3 regions of the Clostridium sp. DL-VIII genome follow, and region 1 is predicted to be linked to each of the others. Evidence: riboswitches for the same ligand, from Rfam matches in the RefSeq annotation. Region 1 holds a riboswitch; each other region holds the start of a gene.
The links. A riboswitch is a leader RNA that binds a small molecule or an ion and turns the genes downstream of it on or off. The one in region 1 is predicted to bind cyclic di-GMP.
Positions count from the first base shown of each region.

Region 2: another riboswitch for cyclic di-GMP. It lies ahead of CDLVIII_RS23720 (LuxR C-terminal-related transcriptional regulator); the one in region 1 lies ahead of CDLVIII_RS20520 (bacteriohemerythrin).
Region 3: another riboswitch for cyclic di-GMP. It lies ahead of CDLVIII_RS23370 (3-oxoacyl-[acyl-carrier-protein] synthase III C-terminal domain-containing protein); the one in region 1 lies ahead of CDLVIII_RS20520 (bacteriohemerythrin).

Region 1 covers NZ_CM001240.1:4,463,995-4,470,198, forward strand. Annotated here, with positions in the region: gene CDLVIII_RS20495 (matrixin family metalloprotease) at 1-965, shown strand, start outside; gene CDLVIII_RS32235 (cell wall binding repeat-containing protein) at 1,365-1,559, shown strand; gene CDLVIII_RS32240 (DUF4362 domain-containing protein) at 1,587-2,072, shown strand; gene CDLVIII_RS32245 (transcriptional regulator) at 2,210-2,419, opposite strand; gene CDLVIII_RS20515 (winged helix DNA-binding protein) at 2,579-2,791, opposite strand; gene CDLVIII_RS32250 (hypothetical protein) at 3,072-3,236, shown strand; gene CDLVIII_RS20520 (bacteriohemerythrin) at 3,666-4,058, opposite strand; cyclic di-GMP riboswitch class II at 4,166-4,249, opposite strand; gene CDLVIII_RS20525 (hypothetical protein) at 4,929-5,168, opposite strand; gene CDLVIII_RS20530 (fumarylacetoacetate hydrolase family protein) at 5,333-6,196, opposite strand.
Region 2 covers NZ_CM001240.1:5,156,091-5,162,294, reverse strand. Annotated here, with positions in the region: gene htpG (molecular chaperone HtpG) at 1-1,003, shown strand, start outside; cyclic di-GMP riboswitch class II at 1,234-1,315, shown strand; gene CDLVIII_RS23720 (LuxR C-terminal-related transcriptional regulator) at 1,638-4,106, shown strand; gene scfA (six-cysteine ranthipeptide SCIFF) at 4,728-4,865, shown strand; gene scfB (thioether cross-link-forming SCIFF peptide maturase) at 4,977-6,204, shown strand, end outside.
Region 3 covers NZ_CM001240.1:5,067,893-5,074,096, forward strand. Annotated here, with positions in the region: gene CDLVIII_RS23365 (methyl-accepting chemotaxis protein) at 474-2,006, opposite strand; gene CDLVIII_RS23370 (3-oxoacyl-[acyl-carrier-protein] synthase III C-terminal domain-containing protein) at 2,043-3,029, opposite strand; cyclic di-GMP riboswitch class I at 3,311-3,397, opposite strand; gene CDLVIII_RS23375 (GNAT family N-acetyltransferase) at 3,568-4,020, opposite strand; gene CDLVIII_RS31605 (hypothetical protein) at 4,225-4,380, opposite strand; gene CDLVIII_RS23380 (iron-containing alcohol dehydrogenase family protein) at 4,475-5,536, opposite strand; gene CDLVIII_RS23385 (hypothetical protein) at 5,556-5,867, opposite strand; gene CDLVIII_RS23390 (PspC domain-containing protein) at 5,920-6,111, opposite strand.

The DNA.
Region 1 (6,204 bases):
GAAGAAATTTTATAATATCTTTACTTGTTTGTTCTAGTGTAGTCGTATCAAACGCAATTCCTGCATTTGCATATAATACATACAATGATCATGTATTAATTGGTGGAGTTAACGGGATAAAATATCATATAGCTGATTCTGCTTCCTCGATTGAGAGCACAATAGATTCAGCAGTGTCTGGTTGGAATAATGCTAATTGTGGGGTATCGTTAATAAAAAATGAGCATAGTCAATCAGTAAATAAAATAGTGGTTTATGATGATGAAGATGAGGATACGGCAAATGGAATCATTGCTTATACAAAATTTTATTTACCAAATATCACAAGGCCTGATAAATGGACAAGAGCTACTCCTAATGTTAATTGGACTCAGAATCATATTATAGTAAATCCAGGCATGTATAAAAATTTAGCATATGATCAGCAACTGGGAACAATAGCACATGAACTTGGACATGCATTTGGATTGGCTCATGTTAATGATACATCAGATCTTATGTATCCTAAAATGCTTGGTGTTTATCTCCCACAAAGCGATGATATTGCTGGTATAAAACATCTATATGGTAACAGTTTGAACTCATTAGCTGTATCAACTACATCAGCTGCAGCGACCAATGATAATGATTCGAACAATTCGGATTTTTCGTATATAGAAACCACGGAAGATAGTATTAAAGATTATACTGATATTAATGATTTGACTAATAATTCTAGTACTATAATACAAGAAAAAATCCAAGATGCAGAATCTTTTTATGATGAAGATGGCATTTATACTAATGTTTCAATTAAAGTTGAAGATAGTTTGGCTGGAACTTTAAAAACTGGGGATGTAATTAATGTCAAGCTTCATGGGGGTACCATTGAAGGGAAAAATGCAAAAGAATTTAGCATGCGAACACTAGGAAAGTCAGTTGTTGACAATGATAATGTAAGTTCTAAAAAATTGAAGAAGTTGTAGACGGGCTTGATAATTTTAATAAAGGAGATGATTCATTATTCTTTTTAAATTATTCTGATGGTAAATATTATGTAACAGGTTCGCATCAAGGTAGATTTAAATTAACAGGGGATAATGTTCAATTAAATGAACAATTAAAAAATAAATACAAAAAAGGTCTTAGTAGCGATAATTTCATTAGCAATATAAAGCTTTCATTATCGAAATAGAAAACCAACTTTAGCTAGTACAAGTTTTATTTTGAAAACTTATAAAAAATAGAAATTAATAGACAACAATAATATCGTAGTAATATTGTTGTCTATTAACATTAATTTGTTTTTTTGTTTTAATTATTTATGGAAATGATTTTATAGAGATATATTATTGTGTACTATAAGAAAGATTTTGGGGTGAAAAATGAAAAAGTTAATAATCTTAACAATGATATTAATATCCATATTGACAATGAATCCAATTGTTACACATGCAGAATGGAAACAAGATAATAATGGCTGGTGGAATTCAGAAGGAAGTTCGTGGTCAGTTGGTTGGAAAGAAATTGATGGAAAGTGGTATTATTTTGATGATAATGGATATATGAAAACGGGGTAGTTATTTGATCAATGTAAATGGTACTATTTGGATAGCGATGGTTGCATGGTTAAAAATACTACTATTGAAGGTTATTCATTAGGTTCTGATGGTGCATGGATCCAAATAGCTCAAAATTCTTACAAAGAACTAGATAAGATACAAATGAAATATAGCATTGATACGGCTAAAGAAGATGGTGATGTTATATCAAGTTCAATTGATGAATATTATAATATAGAAAAACTTGATAAATTTATTGAAAACTATAAAAATAAAAAATCAAATGTAGGAGATATGGTAAGAATAATAAGTTATACGATTGACGGAGGCGTTATAATAAGTGATTTGATTGTTAATGATAATAGTATTAAACTTACAGTTGATAATACAAGAGATCAATATGCAAGTGAAAAGGATAGAAAAAAAATAGAGTATAAAGTAATAGACATAAATAAAACCAATAATGAAAAAAACAATTTTATATCGTATTATGTGAAAACTGATCAAGGTGAAGAATTATGCATACTCTAAATTTTCGGTAATGATCAGCCTACTACACACTTAAAAGTATAAAAGAAAAGAGTGCCCCACCTTCTCCCAAAGAGTAGTACTCTTTTCTTAAATCAATAATTCAATCTAATATCCCTAAAACAAAAAACGTTCTAGGATTAGCTTAGTATTTGCAGTACTAAGCTTTTCTTATCTATATTATAGAATAAATTTATACAAATTATACTGTTAAAATTATATGCGAAAAGTTCTATGTATGATTTATATTTTAAAATAGTATTAGGCCTTATTCCTGTTTTCCTAGCCAAGTCAGCCTGATTGATTCCATCTTTTTTCCCAAATACTCTCGATAAATAAATTCTTATCATATGTATATCATCTCATATACCGGGGATTTTAACATTATGTTATTGGGTGTCTTCTAAGAAAACTCTAAATTTTTATTTATTTTAACACAGAATATAATTTTTATAATTTTTTGTTATGTAATATCATTTTACGTTAATTTAGTAATCAAAAACTTCCAACTAAATTATTTCCTTTATTCTGATACTCCTATTACATCCCTTGTCTTTTTTTATATATCCTTTTTTCTCTAATCTATCTATATGAGCTTGTACTGATGATGTTGAATTAATATCTGCAATCTTGCATATTTCTCTGACTGTTGGTGGTATTTTTTCCTTCTCTATATAATCCTTAATAATATCTAAAATCATTTTTTGCTTTTCTGTCAACATACTGTCATCTCCTTATTGTCATTATTATATAAAACATATGCGAACTAGTGTTCGTGTACATTTTACTACTATTATCTTATATTGTAAATAGAAAACTTGTATTACCATATTTCAATTTGGATACAATTGAATAGTTATTTAGATAATCATATCTTTTACTGTTAGGTGCTATTAAAACACTACAAAATATGGCTACAACAAAGAGGATACATCAAAAAATATCACAGTTGTTTGGATTGATGCGCTCCCTGAAGCAAGAGCTTTAGTTGATAAAGGATTTATGGCAGGCACTGTTTTTCAAGATCCAAAAATTTTACCTGAAGTTTTCTATAATATTGGCATTAACTTAGTTCAAAATCTAAATCCCATAGAAAATACAAACTATAAAATTGTTAATGGAGAGATCATTATTCCATTTCCTTATAAAGAATACATTAAGAAATAATTTAAAAGCAGTAATTGAATTGCTCTTAGCTACTGCTTATTATCTGTATGTAAAAAAATGAAGGTAGACTAAGTATTTCTACCTAATTTACCTTTATTTTTAGATATTCTTTAAACTTCACTTATTTTAACAGCTCTACATACTTAACTCAGTTAAATCATTAAAACTCGTGCACACAAATTTTTAATACTAAAATCCAGAATAAACTAAAATTAAATAAATCACGAAAACTTCTTAATAACTCTACAATCATTTTTATAGATAACCGGCTATTTACAGTATAAATATTATCACAATGACTAAAGAAAAAAATACTTTTTTCTTTAAACATATAAATACAGTCATAAAATAGCACTATTGTATGTTTTTTCTTAAGCAGTTCTTTTTCTTAATATTAGCTAAATAAACAAAAATTAAAGTTTAAATATCTTAATCTCCAACTATAAGCTTGTCTTGATTTAAAATATGTTTATCTATCCAATCTACTATAAATTCTAATAATCCTTTTACACATTCATCCTGATCTAAATCAATTACATTTAAATTAATGTTATTAATTTCATTTATAAAGTTTTCATGCTCTACTTTATGAGAAAGAAATCTTTTATATCTTATACTTAACATATACTTTTCTTCTGATTTAAAATGAAATACAGTATAGTCTTTTAACTCACCAAGTATCTCAATAATTTTATCATACTTATCTGTAATAAAATTATTATTCAATAATTCATATGCACGTTCTGCAATTTCAAATAATTTTTCATGTTGTTCGTCAATATGGTTTATTCCAAGCGCATATTCTTCTTTCCATTTAATCATAAGATCACCTCAAATTTTAATATTGTAGTATAATTTTTCACATTAGTACCTTTTAATTTATAAATAAAAATGACCAATTAAAATTTACTAATCTTAAAAGATTAGTAAATTTAATTGGTCGGTTGCACAACTAGCTCTAAACTCTCAATGTGCCCAAAATAAGAAAGTTTTTCACAGCTTCCAATTTACATATTTTATTAATAATGATCAAATTATTAATACACTTACAATATTAACATTATAACATAAAAAATTCTATATAATTTCATATTTTTATATATTGATAAAATATAACTTCAATATTCCAACGGATTTTATAAATATTATAAATACTTTTATTAAGTTATGGTTTATCATCAGAAGGTACATTATCAAAGCTTTTAATTTTCTTAGGTTTTATAGTACTCATATAAAGCCTAACAGATTTGAAATTTTCTATACCCGTGGTGGTAAGAGTTATATAGACATTTTTATTTGTTAAATTAATTTTGGCTTTTGTATATGCTATAAAAAATTCACCTTCTTTAGTGTATTTAAGATTCCTATAATTAATTTTATTTTCCTTTTTTCTTGGACGTCCTTTTTTACCAGTATGTTTTTCAAAATTTACTTCAAATATTGCTGTATCTGAGCGTAGAGTTCCTATAATATGTATGTTTGAAAATTTTTCGATTTCACTTATAGATGGCTTTTTGCTATGCCACGAATCACATGTGACTATAACTTAATATTCTGCTAACGCAGGGGCAACGGATAATATCATTTCAGATGCTAATTCAAGTTTTGTTCTAGATTTATCATAAATCCTATACTGTATAGGAAATTTGATATATTTGATTTTGTTATTATGCAGTATAGGAATTGCTATTGCTAAGCATACTTAAAATTTTTCTCTGATAAGAAATAGTAAAATCTATTTAAGCATACATTCCAATACTTCTTTATAAATTTATCATAAATTAGCTTTATAGATTTTACTTCCTGCATATAGAAAATTGAAAAAATAAGTATCTGAAAGTTTTCAAAACTTCGTTTATAAAAAATACTTTTATATGCATTTAAATACTTCTTTAATGTATTAATTGTTGAATTACTGCCAATACTATTCATAGAACCAAACACCGTCCTTGTTAAAGAATCGTATTGGAACTATGATTATTTTGTGCAAGAAATCGGTGTTTGGTTCATTGTATTTTATGGGAATCTAATTACTTGTAAAGTGGTGTTATTATATAATATTATTATTAAAATCATTATAGTCACAAGAAATATAACTATTCTAATACATTATTTAAAGTTCCTAATTTTTCAATAGATACTTCAACCTTATCTCCTGATTTCAGCCAGCATTGTTCAGCTTCAGGATAGCCTAAAATAACCCCACTAGGTGTTCCCGTGAAAATAATATCTCCTGGTTTTAATGTTAAATGCTGAGAAATATAACTTACAATTGTTGCACAATCAAAGATCATATCTTTGGTATTTGCAGATTGGCGAATTTCTCCATTTACTTCACATTTTATGTCTAGATTATTTGGATCCACTTCGTCAGCTGTCATCAAATACGGGCCAATTGGTGCAAAATCATCACAGGTTTTACCGAGCAGCCATTGTTCTGTACGGAATTGAAGATCACGAGCAGTTAAATCATTTCCAACAGTGTATCCAAAAACATAGGAAAGTGCATCTTCCTTAGAAATATTTTTAGCTTCTTTTCCTATAACAACAACTAGTTCTGCTTCATAATCAAATTTCTCTGCTGATTTAGGAAGATTAATCAATTGATTATGAGCAGCTAATGTATTATTAAATTTACTAAAAATAACTGGAAACTCAGGTGTAACGATATTGCATTCTTCCCTATGGCTTAAATAATTTAAACCAACACAAAGTATCTTTTCGGGATTATTTACACATGGTGCATAAATTATTTGCTCTTCTGGTATAATTTCTACTTCCTTCTTTATTAATTCTTCTAATTGTAATAAGCCTTTTTCTGCATTTTCAATTACTTTTTCCATAGTATTAGGTACATTAAATGAATTAATAGCTGCTGCTTTTTCTACATCTATAATGCCTTGTTCTACTTTAATTCCTAATCGTATTTCTTTTCCCAATTTAAAATTAATCAACTTCATTTTTATCA
Region 2 (6,204 bases), 690 kb from region 1:
AAAACTATATAATAATCAAGTGTTTGTTGCAGATAATATTAAAGAAGTAATCCCAGAATTCTTATTATTATTAAAAGGAACAATAGATTGTCCAGATCTACCTTTGAATGTTTCAAGAAGTTTCCTTCAAAATGATAAAGAAGTTTCAAAGATTTCTAATCATATAGTAAAGAAGGTTGCAGATAAATTAGTTGATTTATTTAAAAATAGCAGAGAAGAATTCGATAAATTCTGGCCAGATATACAAATATTCATTAAATATGGTTGTTTAAGAGATCAAAAATTCTATGATAAGATTAAAGAAATAATTATATTTAAGAATTTGAAAGGTGAATTTATAACATTAAAGGACTATCTTGAAGCTAATAAAGAAAAGCATGAAAATAAAGTATTCTATGTTAATAATGAAAAACAACAATCACAGTATATAAAGATGTTTAAAGAATATGATTTAGATGCTGTTATTTTAGATTGTTCATTAGATGATCATTTTATTTCATTCCTAGAGATGCATGAATCAGGAGTTAAATTTAATAGAATAGATTCAGATATTTCAGATACGTTAGGAAGTAAAGCTGATGAGAATGATGAAACAGTAAAGGCTTTAAATAAAGAAATAGAAGATTTGTTTAAAAATGAACTTGGAGATAAGGTTAAAAATTTATCTGTTGAAGGATTAAAAAATGAAGAAACTCCAGCCCTTGTTTTAGTGTCTGAAGAATCAAGAAGAATGGCTGAGATGAGCAAGATGTATGCAAAATCAGGGATGAGTTTCCAAGGAATGTTTGATGAAGAAAAAACTCTAGTTGTAAATAATAAGAGCGCAATAATCAAAAAGCTTGTAGAAATATATAAAGATGAAACTAAAAAGTCTGAAGTTAAGTTTATTTGTGAACATATTTTAGATTTGGCTAAAATAGCAAATAAAGAGTTAGATGCAAATGAAATGGACGAATTTATAAAGAGAAGTAATCAATTATTAAATAGGGTTATTGCACTATAAGAACTAAGAGTGAGATAAAATTATATTTATGTAAAATGAAAAAATCAGTAATGCTTTATTTATCTAAAGCATTACTGATTTTGTTCTTAGGTGTAGTTAAATTAGTATTGAATATCCATATATAACGCAGTTTATAGGAAAAAAACTCAAAATATGTATACTCATGCATGAAAATGTGGTAAAATATTCATATAGATAATTATAATAAAATAGTATTAAGTATATATTCTAATTAAGTTGGAAATGTTGAAGGATCTCCTTATTTTGGGCACCTTGGGGATTTGGAGTTAATGGTGCAACCGGCCAATGATTAATTTGTTAATTAATTGTTGGCTTTTTTTACGTGATTTAAAAAATCATTGTGAAAAAAGCCGACAGTATCCTTGATATCTTAATATGGTTGGCGTTGAAAATAATATTAAATTCAACAATTATCGATAACATTTCCAAGAGATAGAATAAAATTGAAGTTGAATTTTAAGTGTGATAAAATATCGTTGTATGTCCAATATAGCCTGTTACGATGACAAAAAAGCGGAAAATGAGATGTTATCATACAATAAGAAAAAAAGAAATGCTAAACATATAAAGGCAGATTATTTTGTATAATTTGTTTTAGATGAAGGGGAATACTATGAGAAGTCAGATTTTAAGACCTAAAATATTACATAGAAAGCGTGTAAATAAGTTGTTATCTCAAATATTTGAGGTACCTATATTTTTTGTTTCTGCATCTATGGGATATGGTAAAACAACTTCTGTTAAAAGTTTTCTGGATAGAAAAAAGGGAATGAAAACCATTTGGTTTGATACTGCAAGTGAAGAGGATGACGATGTCTGGATGTGGCATAAGTTCTGTGCTGCAATTAAGACTACAAATGTTAAATTGAGTCAAAGATTAAGTGCATATGGATTTCCTAAAAATAACATGGATGTATACCGAATAATTGATACTATTCGTGATGCGGTAAAACAGAAAACTGTTATAATAATTGATGATTGGTATGATTATAAAACCCTCTATATCAATTACTTAATAAAAGTTATAGCTTTAGAAGAAATACCTGATTTACATATTGTGATAATAAGTCGCAACAAGCCAGCTAATCAATTTGTTGAACTTGAGCTGAAGCAGAAATGCTTAGTAATGTGGCAGGATGATATAGCATTCACTTTCGAAGAAACAATAGAGTTTTTTGAGATTAATGAAATAAATTTAACAGAAAAAGAAAAAGCAGAAGTGTATGAGTACACAGGGGGATGGACTTCAGCTACTTATTTAGCATTATTACAATATTATAATGAGAATACTTTTGATAATATTCCCAAAGCTACGGAGTTAATTAAGAAAGCTGTATATGATAAATTTGATGAAACTACAAAGCAGATTCTTTTAAAGCTTGCACCAGTTGAATACTTTACATTGGAACAAGCTATTTATATAACAGAAAATGAAAAATCTAATGAAGTGATTAAGGAATTATTATCAAATAACTGCTTTATAAAATATGATAGGAAGTCTAAGACTTATGCACTGCATTCTATTTTAAGAAGTGCATTAAAAGAAGAAATTATAGCTTTAAATATTGATGCAAATGAAATTAATAATGTCTGTGGAGATTGGTATTATAAAATTTCAAAAGATATAGAAGCGATGGAGTATTATTATAAGGCGAAAAACTATGAACGCATACTTGATTTAATAGAGAGAAATGATACCATAAATTTGACAAAAGTATGGAAAAAAATTATTAGAATAGTTTTCAATGAGCTGACAATGGAACAAAAGGTAAATAGGCCTATAGCATATTTAAAACATATATTTTTCTATATACTTTATGAAAATCCACAAGCAGGAAAAGAACTTCTATATGAGTTGTGGGTCATATATGAAGTAAATGAGGAATTAAAGGATAGAAATCAAGTACTTGGAGAAATTTCATTTTTAGAAAGTCTTTTGATGCTTAATAATGTTGAAAAAATGATAGAATATCACAAAAAAGCATATGAATTATTCAATGGTGGAATGTCTAAAATTGCAAATGATAAAATGCCAATTACTTTTGGTTCACCACATTTTTTATATTTATATCATACAAAAAATGGTGGGCTTAAGGAATTGGTGGAACATTTTAAAGAAGGGATAGTTTATTTTGATCATATATCAAACAGAGGAGCAGCAGGAGCAAATTATTTGATGAGTGCTGAATATTTTTTTGAAACAGGTGATATTTATAATGGAGAGTTATTTGCATATAAAGCTCTACATAAAGCAAAAGCTAAAAATCAGACAAGTATTATAATTTGTTCACTTTTTCTTTTGATGAGAATTTCAATAAATAAAAATGATAAATATGAAATAAGAAATAAGTTTAATAGTTTAATAAGTGAATATAAAAGTTTAGATATTCCAAGATTTTTAAATGGGACAGATATTGCCTTAGGATATATTGATGGAATTACTGGAAATTTAAACGATATACATATATGGATTAATGATGGTGATAGTCCTGATTTACAAGTATTTTCTCCGTATTTGAGTATGGGATATATTATTTCTGGACTAGCCATGATGCTTAAAAAGAGCTATATTGAATTAGAGATTCAGGCGGAGGTTATGCTAGAAATTTATGCTGGAAGAAATTACATTTTTGGAATATTATATTCGTACATATTTGATTCAATTGCTAAGTACAATTTGCACGATACAGAAAAAGCGCAAAAGTCATTGATCAAAGCAATGGAATTAGCAAAAAAAGATAATATTGTGATGTGCTTCATTGAATTATCACCCCATATATTGCCCATATTAAGGGGAATTAGAAGAAAAGATGAGTATGCAAAAATGTTGCTGACTAAATGCAATGAATTTAATGATATCTATGTGAAAAATTATGGCTTCGGAGAAAAAATAGAATTGACTCCAAGAGAATTAGAAGTAATGAAATTAGTAGATGAAGGTTATAAACAAAGTGAAATTTCGAAGGAATTAAATATTGCATTAGTTACTGTTAAAAAGCATATAGCATCGGTTTATTTGAAATTAAATGTAAAGAATAAAATGATAGCGATAAATTTATTAAAAGAAAAAGGTATAATTTAAAAAAATAAATGTAGAAATATGTGGAGATAAAGTTTTAAACCATGTATTTCTATTGCTTTTTACAATATATTACTAAAAAAAATAAAAAAATATATAATTTATCAAAAAAAGTATACTTTAGTATAATACACAATCGTTTTAGATGAATGTATAATATAGTTGTTGAGAGATTTAAGGGTAGTATAAAGGGTTAAAAATTACATCAACTAGGGTAAAGCGCTTATATTATTTTCATTATTTAAAGAATTTAGGGTAAGTATTACATATATTTAGGGGTAAATATTACATAATATTTAGGGGTAAATTTGTATTATAGAATTTTAAATGGGTGTACATAGTTTGTGGGAACGGTTATTTGAAAATAATGAGATAATGTAAGTGCAGCGTGAAAAATGGTATTGGCTATGAGGGGTGGCCAGGCTAAAAGATATAATAAGCATTTGTTATATAAACTTAAGAAATTATTTTCTTAAGTTTTATAGAAAAGTGTTTGTTATATTTTTTTTTAGGAATAAATTATAAATAATAGAATTAATTAAAAGAGATTTCACTAAATCTTTTATACTTTTGTATATTATGCTATAATATTTAAGGATATTTTTTTAATGGAGGATTTTTAGGATGAAACACATAAAAACTATAAACAAACCAAATATCAAAAATAGTTTATGTAAACCAGGATGCAAAGAATGTGCAAACTCATGCCAATCAGCTTGTAAGACATCTTGTACAGTTGCAAACTTAGAATGTGAAAACTAATTTTCAAGCAGTAGCTATATGGTTACTGCTTACTTTAGGCATATGAAAGAAAATAGTAAGTCTATGAGTTATTTTCTGGAGTATGCCTTATATGTTGAGGAGGAAAATAAATTGTCTTTAATACATAAATTTAAACAAGGTGAAAATTATTTTGTCTTAGATGTAAATACAGGTGCTGTTCATGTTGTAGACGAGCTAGTTTATGATATATTAGATGATGATAAATTAAGAAATAAAAAAGAAGTGTTAGATTCTCTTAGCGGAAAATATGATGAAGAAGAACTTTCTGAAGCATATGATGAAATTCAGGAATTAGCTGAAGAAGGAATTCTTTACTCAGAAGACCAATATGAAGAAATAGCACACAGCTCTATGGATGATAGAGATTATATAAAAGCCATCTGCTTAAATGTAATTCATGGATGTAACCTAAGATGTAAGTATTGTTTTGCTGATGAAGGGGAATATCATGGACATGGTGGTGTCATGAGTGCTGATACAGCAAAAAAAGCAATAGATTATGTAATTAAAAGAAGTGGTCAAAGAAAAAATATAGAAATTGATTTGTTTGGCGGAGAGCCCACTTTAATAATGGATACTATAAAAGAAATAATCCAGTATGCTAGAGATAATGAGGAAAAATGGGGTAAGAAAATTAGATTTACAATGACTACTAATGCGACCCTCTTAACTCCAGATATGATGGATTATATGGATAAGGAAATGGGAAATATAATCCTTTCTTTAGATGGAAGAAAAGAAGTTAATGATAAGGTTAGAATTAAGCCAGATAAGAGCGGATCATATGATGATATAATTCCTAATATTAAGGAAATGATAAAGAGAAGAACTAAGGGGAAAACTTATTATGTAAGAGGTACCTTTACAAGAGAAAACACAGATTTCTATGAAGATGTAATGGCTATGGTTAATGAAGGTTTTAGAGAATTATCCATAGAACCTGTTGTGTTAGAAAATGGACATCAGCTTGCAATTCGTGAAGAAGATATTGACACAATATTTGATAATTATGATAAGTTATATGAAGAAATGGCGAGAAGAAAAAGAGAAGGTAAGGATGAATTTAAATTTTATCATTTCAATATAGATCTTCAAGGCGGCCCATGTGTTTATAAAAGAATTTCTGGATGTGGAGCAGGTTTTGAATATGTGGCAATAACTCCACAAGGCGAAGTGTATCCATGCCATCAATTTGTAGGAAAAGAAGAATTTAAATTAGGAAGTATTTATGAAGATACTTATGATACTGAACTTGCTAAGAAGTTTAAGAAGGCCCATATATATAACAAACCTAAATGTAAAGAATGCTGGGCTAAAT
Region 3 (6,204 bases), 600 kb from region 1:
ATTAAAACACATATTTTATTCTTAATAAAAAGGATTATTCCCATCTATATAGAATTGGAGATAATCCTAAAATATTTCTTAATAATCTTCAGGTATTTGGTTGTGACATTTCATCCTAGGCCCAATACTACAACATAATCAAAACTCAAAAAAGAACTAAGTATTGTCGGTCTAGCGAATTGTGCGCAACCTGATGATGTATATCTAACAATTCTCCACCACGGTGCATCACTATATAATAATTAGAAAATTATGTTATAATTTATTTTCTTTAGATTATAGCACATTAAGGAAATGAACTCAATAACTTACAAAACATTTTTAAATTTTATTAACATCATTTATATTAACTGGATATATTGACACAAAAAGCAATCAAATTATTTTTTTTGCTACTATTTAATGTAGTAATATGCTATTGGTTTTATACCATTAAGTCTCTATGTATCCTTCCACAAACTCTGATATAATATTTATTTAATAAGCTTGTTCATATCCTCAGCAATATTCTTCAATTCATTAATACTCGCTTCTATTTCTTCACTAGTAGCAGCTCCTTGAGCTATAGATTCTGTCACCGTTTCAAATTTTGAAATTGTATCCTTAATTAAATTAGCTACTTCTTCGTTAAAATTTACTACATTTTTAGTCTCTGTAAATAATGTATTAGATGCCTTATTTATTTCCATAATATTATTACTGAATAATTTTAAATTTGAAGTCATATTATTTATTCCTTTTACAGTTTCATTAATAATATTATTCCCTACTTGAGACTTTTCATTATTATCAGTCATTTGTCTTTGAACTAAATTTATATTGTTTTTCAATTCTTCCACTATTGCACTTACCTGATTAAGTGATTCCTTTGTTCCTTCTGCTAATTTTCTTATTTCCTCTGCTACAACTGCAAATCCCTTACCATATTCTCCAGCTCTTGCCGCCTCAATTGATGCATTTAATGCAAGAAGATTTGTCTGCTCTGATATATCTCCAATAAGCTTTAATATTTCATCTACCTCTCTTGATTTTTGTTCCAAATCATTTGTAGACTTAAAAGTATCTTGTATATTATTCTTTATATCATTAATAATTGACAGTGTATTATTTAAAGCCTCTTGATTTTTATCAGTAATTTCAATAAACTCTTTTACTTTAGTTTCATTATCTTTTGTTTTATTAGTAACTACTTCATTAGCACTTAGTAATGTATTTAATATTTCCTTATTCTTATTTGATTTGTTTAACATTTCACCTGAGTCTTTTGACATAGATTGACTTGTTCCTGATACTTCTAAAAGAGAGCTCGTTTGTTCTTCAATAGCAACACTTAAATTTTCACTTGATGCTAAAACCGTATTTGAAATTTGAGTTATACTTTGGAACAAATTTAATATTTTTTCCTTCTCTTCCTCTACTTGACTTTCTTTTTCGCCAATTGATTCTAACAAACTTGATGCAAAATATACGACAACAAAAACTAATGTTAAAGTTATCAGAATTGTAATAATTGTCATAGATGCTTCTGCCACTGTAAATTCTTTAGCTAAAAAAATTGAAGGATTGTTTATAAAAACTATAACTTGACATATAATACTCAAAATTATCGATGCACTAATCATTTTTACATCAAAAAATAACGCTCCAAGAATAGTAAAGAAGAAAATTACTAGCCATAAAGAATTTAAGTGCATTGTAAAGTTTAAATATAAATATTGAAAATAAGTTATAAATAAAAGTATCCCCTTTGTTACATTAAAAGCTTTGATATTAAAGCCATTTTTAGCAAGTGTAAGCTTATAACACTTATGTAGCACTATAGCATAAATAGCAACAAATATTCCTAGTAATATTAAAGATTTTACACTTATAGCATCATTAAAGCCAAATAATTTCAAACCACAATAGAATATAAATGACAGGACGCAACATATCATATATATTATTAACACAAATTTAAGCGTCTTCTTATTGAACCTTATTTTAAAACTTTCTTTTTTATCCATTTTTACCCCCTATATATTACATTAATTATTTATATTTCAATATTTATATAGCATTACTATACTCTGAGAGCCTGCTCCGAATGTCCAAAATACAATATAATCTCCCCTCTTAATTTTGCCTCGTTCTATGGATTCATATAATGCTATAAACGGACTAGTAGTACCTGTATATCCATACTCATTCCCTATATATATTGTTTTATCATCCTCTAAATCCATAAGTTCTCTTATTTTCTTCGTATTAGTAAATGCAAGTTGTGATAAACAAAACATACTGATATCATCTTTAGTTAATCCTGCATTTTTTATGACTTTCGTCATTATTTCTGTAGCAGGATACATAAATACTCCTGTATCAAATGGTGTCCATTTTAACCAAAGTTCATCAACATTTTTAGATTTAAAAAAACTTGAAAAACCATTACTTGGATACAAAACTTTATCACTAACTTCTGTATTTATATAATATTCAGTGTCAATCACCCCACAATTCTCATCTACTTTTTCTAAGATTATTGCACATGCAGCATGTCCATAATTTCCATAACATATTTCATTATTAGTATCACATAAGGAATTATCATCATCGCATCCAACTATTAGAGCCATCTTTGCATGTTTAGAGGACATTAAATAATTTGATATATTCTCCAAAGCAACTCCCATGCCTGCACAGTTTGCATTCATATCAAAGCACATTACATTTTCCTTTAAATTTAATTCTTTGTGCAACAAAATCGATGTTGGAGGTGATACATATTCCGATAATATCGACGAATAAACTAATACATCTATATCACTCCCCTGCAAACCTGCTTTATCTAACACAGATTTTGCAGCTTTTATGGATAAGGATAGAGAATTCTCGCCTTCATCAAACATATATCTCTTATCTCTTCCCATTACATCTTCTAACAAATGTCTCACATCCTTATCTTGTTGTTCGAAATGCTTTATGTAAAAATCATTTGAAACAACTTTAGAACCATGACAGACATCAATACAACTTAATCTTACTCCCATAACTTTTCCCTCACTTTACATTACTTTTTATAAATATACATTTTTAATTAATACAAATAAAAAATGCATGTGCTACTCTCTTTTTTGTGACCTTTTAACCAATTAATACTCCAATAAGCATTGACATCACTAATTTCAAAAAACTATTTTCCATTAGTTTATAAAAAACAAACTTTTATTAATCCTTCCCCTTCAGATAGTTCCTATACATAGAAAAAGTGCCTATTAATTAATAATAGACACCTAATAAAAGCATAAACATTTATTCTTAACAACTTCCTCTTAGTAGCCTGGCAATCATAGACATAACATTCCTTAGACCCATGGCTTTGTGACCTTACCTTTCAATAAGTGTACTATTATCAATATATACACTATATACTACTCCATTTTCTTACATTTTTCAATATTAGTTGCATATTTCTACAATAATTCCTTCTGTTCCGTTATATTCAATCTAGACTTAAATATTTTTCATATGCATGTAATAATTCAAAAACACCTTATAATCTATATCAAATTTATCCTTTCTCTAATACTATCTTACTAAATTCACTTCATAGCACATTTTCTGCAGCATCAATCCGCTTTTCTCAGATAAAAACATGTCTTCTTTACACTCAAATCCGATTTTTTTATAAAAATTGATGGTGTCTGCCCTTGCATTTAAGTATAAATGCCCAATATTATTTTCTTCAGCCTTAAAAATATGCCTTTTCATCATTTCAAATCCAATTCCTTTTTTTATGTATTCCGGATTAACAACTACGTTAGTGATTTTGCCTTTATCATTTACTTTAGTCATTCTTGAGTATCCTATAACTTTATCTTCCCTTAATGCCACTAAATGAAAACTTATATGATCAAATTCATCGTAATCATATTTACTAATTTTGCTATATGGTTTAAATAAAATATTAAATCTTAAATCTATCACTTCCTTAAATTTTTCATTTGTATAATCTATATATTGATATATAATGCTATTCATAGTAGTTCCCTCTATTTCTAATAATATAATTATATTATACACTATATTCATTATTATTGCATATTTATTCATAGATAATTATATTTTTAAATAAAAAAACTATCAACATATCGCTATTAAATCTTTGCGACATATTGATAGTTATATAAAGTAAGTTTTATTATTCAACTTATAAATAACAAATTAATTGTTTATTAATAATTTTTATGATAACTCTTCCCATTTTCTTTTTGCTTTCAGCACATTTTCCTCACTTAAATTAGTTTCTTTTACTATTTCACTCATTCCGCACCCTTTATCAAGCATTTTCTTAGCTTTCTCCATTGCTTTCTCATGTTCACCTTTTTCCAATTTTTTCATAAACCTGCCTCCTCTAATTATTAATAAATACACGATTAGTTTTGCCTTCATCTAAATATTTATTCAGCTTTATTTATGAAGCAGCATATATACTTTATATTAAGATATTATTTAACACTTCATCTTCATCAACTATCTTTTTAGCAAGTATTCTATTTTCCTCAACATGAATATATGTATATCTATTAGGCTTTATAAGCGGAGCCTCATCTATAGCTCTTCTGAAATCTTCCTTTTTTAATTTTAATGTTTTAACATACTCGAAAAAACCTGTTTCCTTTAATACTTTTGTTATTCTTTCAGATCTATGATCTTGTACCTTTGCCATAATGTATGTTGCAATACCAACTTGTATCCCATGAAGTTCAGGATGCTCAAGAAATTTATCTAGAGCATGTGAAATTAAATGTTCTGATCCTGAGGCTGGAGAACTATCTCCTGCAATCTCCATAGAAATCCCATTTAAGGTTAAAGAATCAACTAGCTCTTTCAGAAACAGATCATCTTTAATGCTTTTAAATTCGGTTCTTACAAAACTATTTACTGCCTTTTTAGATATCATAGTTGCAAAATCATCAATAATTGCTTTCCCATTCTCTTCTTCAAATTTCCAATCATGTAAAGCAGTGATATTAGATATCAAATCTCCTATTCCTGAAAATATAAATTTTTCAGGTGCGCCTTTAATGACATCAATATCTACAATTATTCCATACGGAGTTTTAGCTGGAAGAGACATACGCCTCCCATTAACCAGTAGTGATGCACCAGCACTTGAAAATCCATCATTAGAAGTTGATGTTGGAATACTGATGAATGGTATTTTTTTTAAAAAGCTCATATATTTCACTGCATCAATGGCTTTCCCTCCACCTACTCCGATTAACGCTTCAACATCATTTGATATTTCAAAAGCCTTTATACTAACCTCCTCAAATTTTATATCTGATATGGTTCCAGTTTGAGAAATTTGAATATCAGCTTCCTTTAACGAACTACATATGGCATCACCAAATAACTCTTCTATACCTTCCCCAAAATATATCGAAACCTTTTTAAACATTCCTTTCTTAATAAATGTACCTATACTGTTAATATTCCCTTTTCCTACTTCAAGGATCGAAGGAATTGCTATTCTATGAGTTGAAGTTTTCATATTTTGCCTCCTTAAGCTACTAATTCAAATCATTAACCACTTTATTTATTTTCTCTGCTTTATCAACCGCATTTGTCCATACTTCTTTTGAAGGAATATATTTTTCTATTGTTGTATAGGCATCTCTTACACCTGGTATATTAACAAGATTTGTACTTTGAAGAGACATTAATACAAAGTAGCATATTCCTATAATGGCAGCTATTTTAATAATACCACTTATAGCCTTTATTAAAATGTATACTGCAATGATAGCCACCGCTGCAAGAACTATTGTATTTGTAGTTAAATGAATTGGCGCTTTATCCAAGATATTATTTATCTGTTCCATTTCTAATTCCTCCTTTGTGAATAGACATACTTATCAAATTAAGATTAATTTTTTATTCCACTGGCTTTTTAGGTATAACCAAAGCACAGATAATATAGAAAAGTATTCCTGTACCTGCTAATAAAATCATTGCTAAATACCCGATTCTAATAAGAGTAGAATCTAATCCAAAATATTCAGCAAATCCACCACATACTCCTGCTATTTTTTTGTCAGTTGCCGATAAATATAATTTTTTATCCATAATCCCCCTCATAATTACAAAAAATATAATTTTCTATCGTATTCCTTGTTCAAAATTATACCATATCTAATTCCCTAGTTACTACGTCTTTTA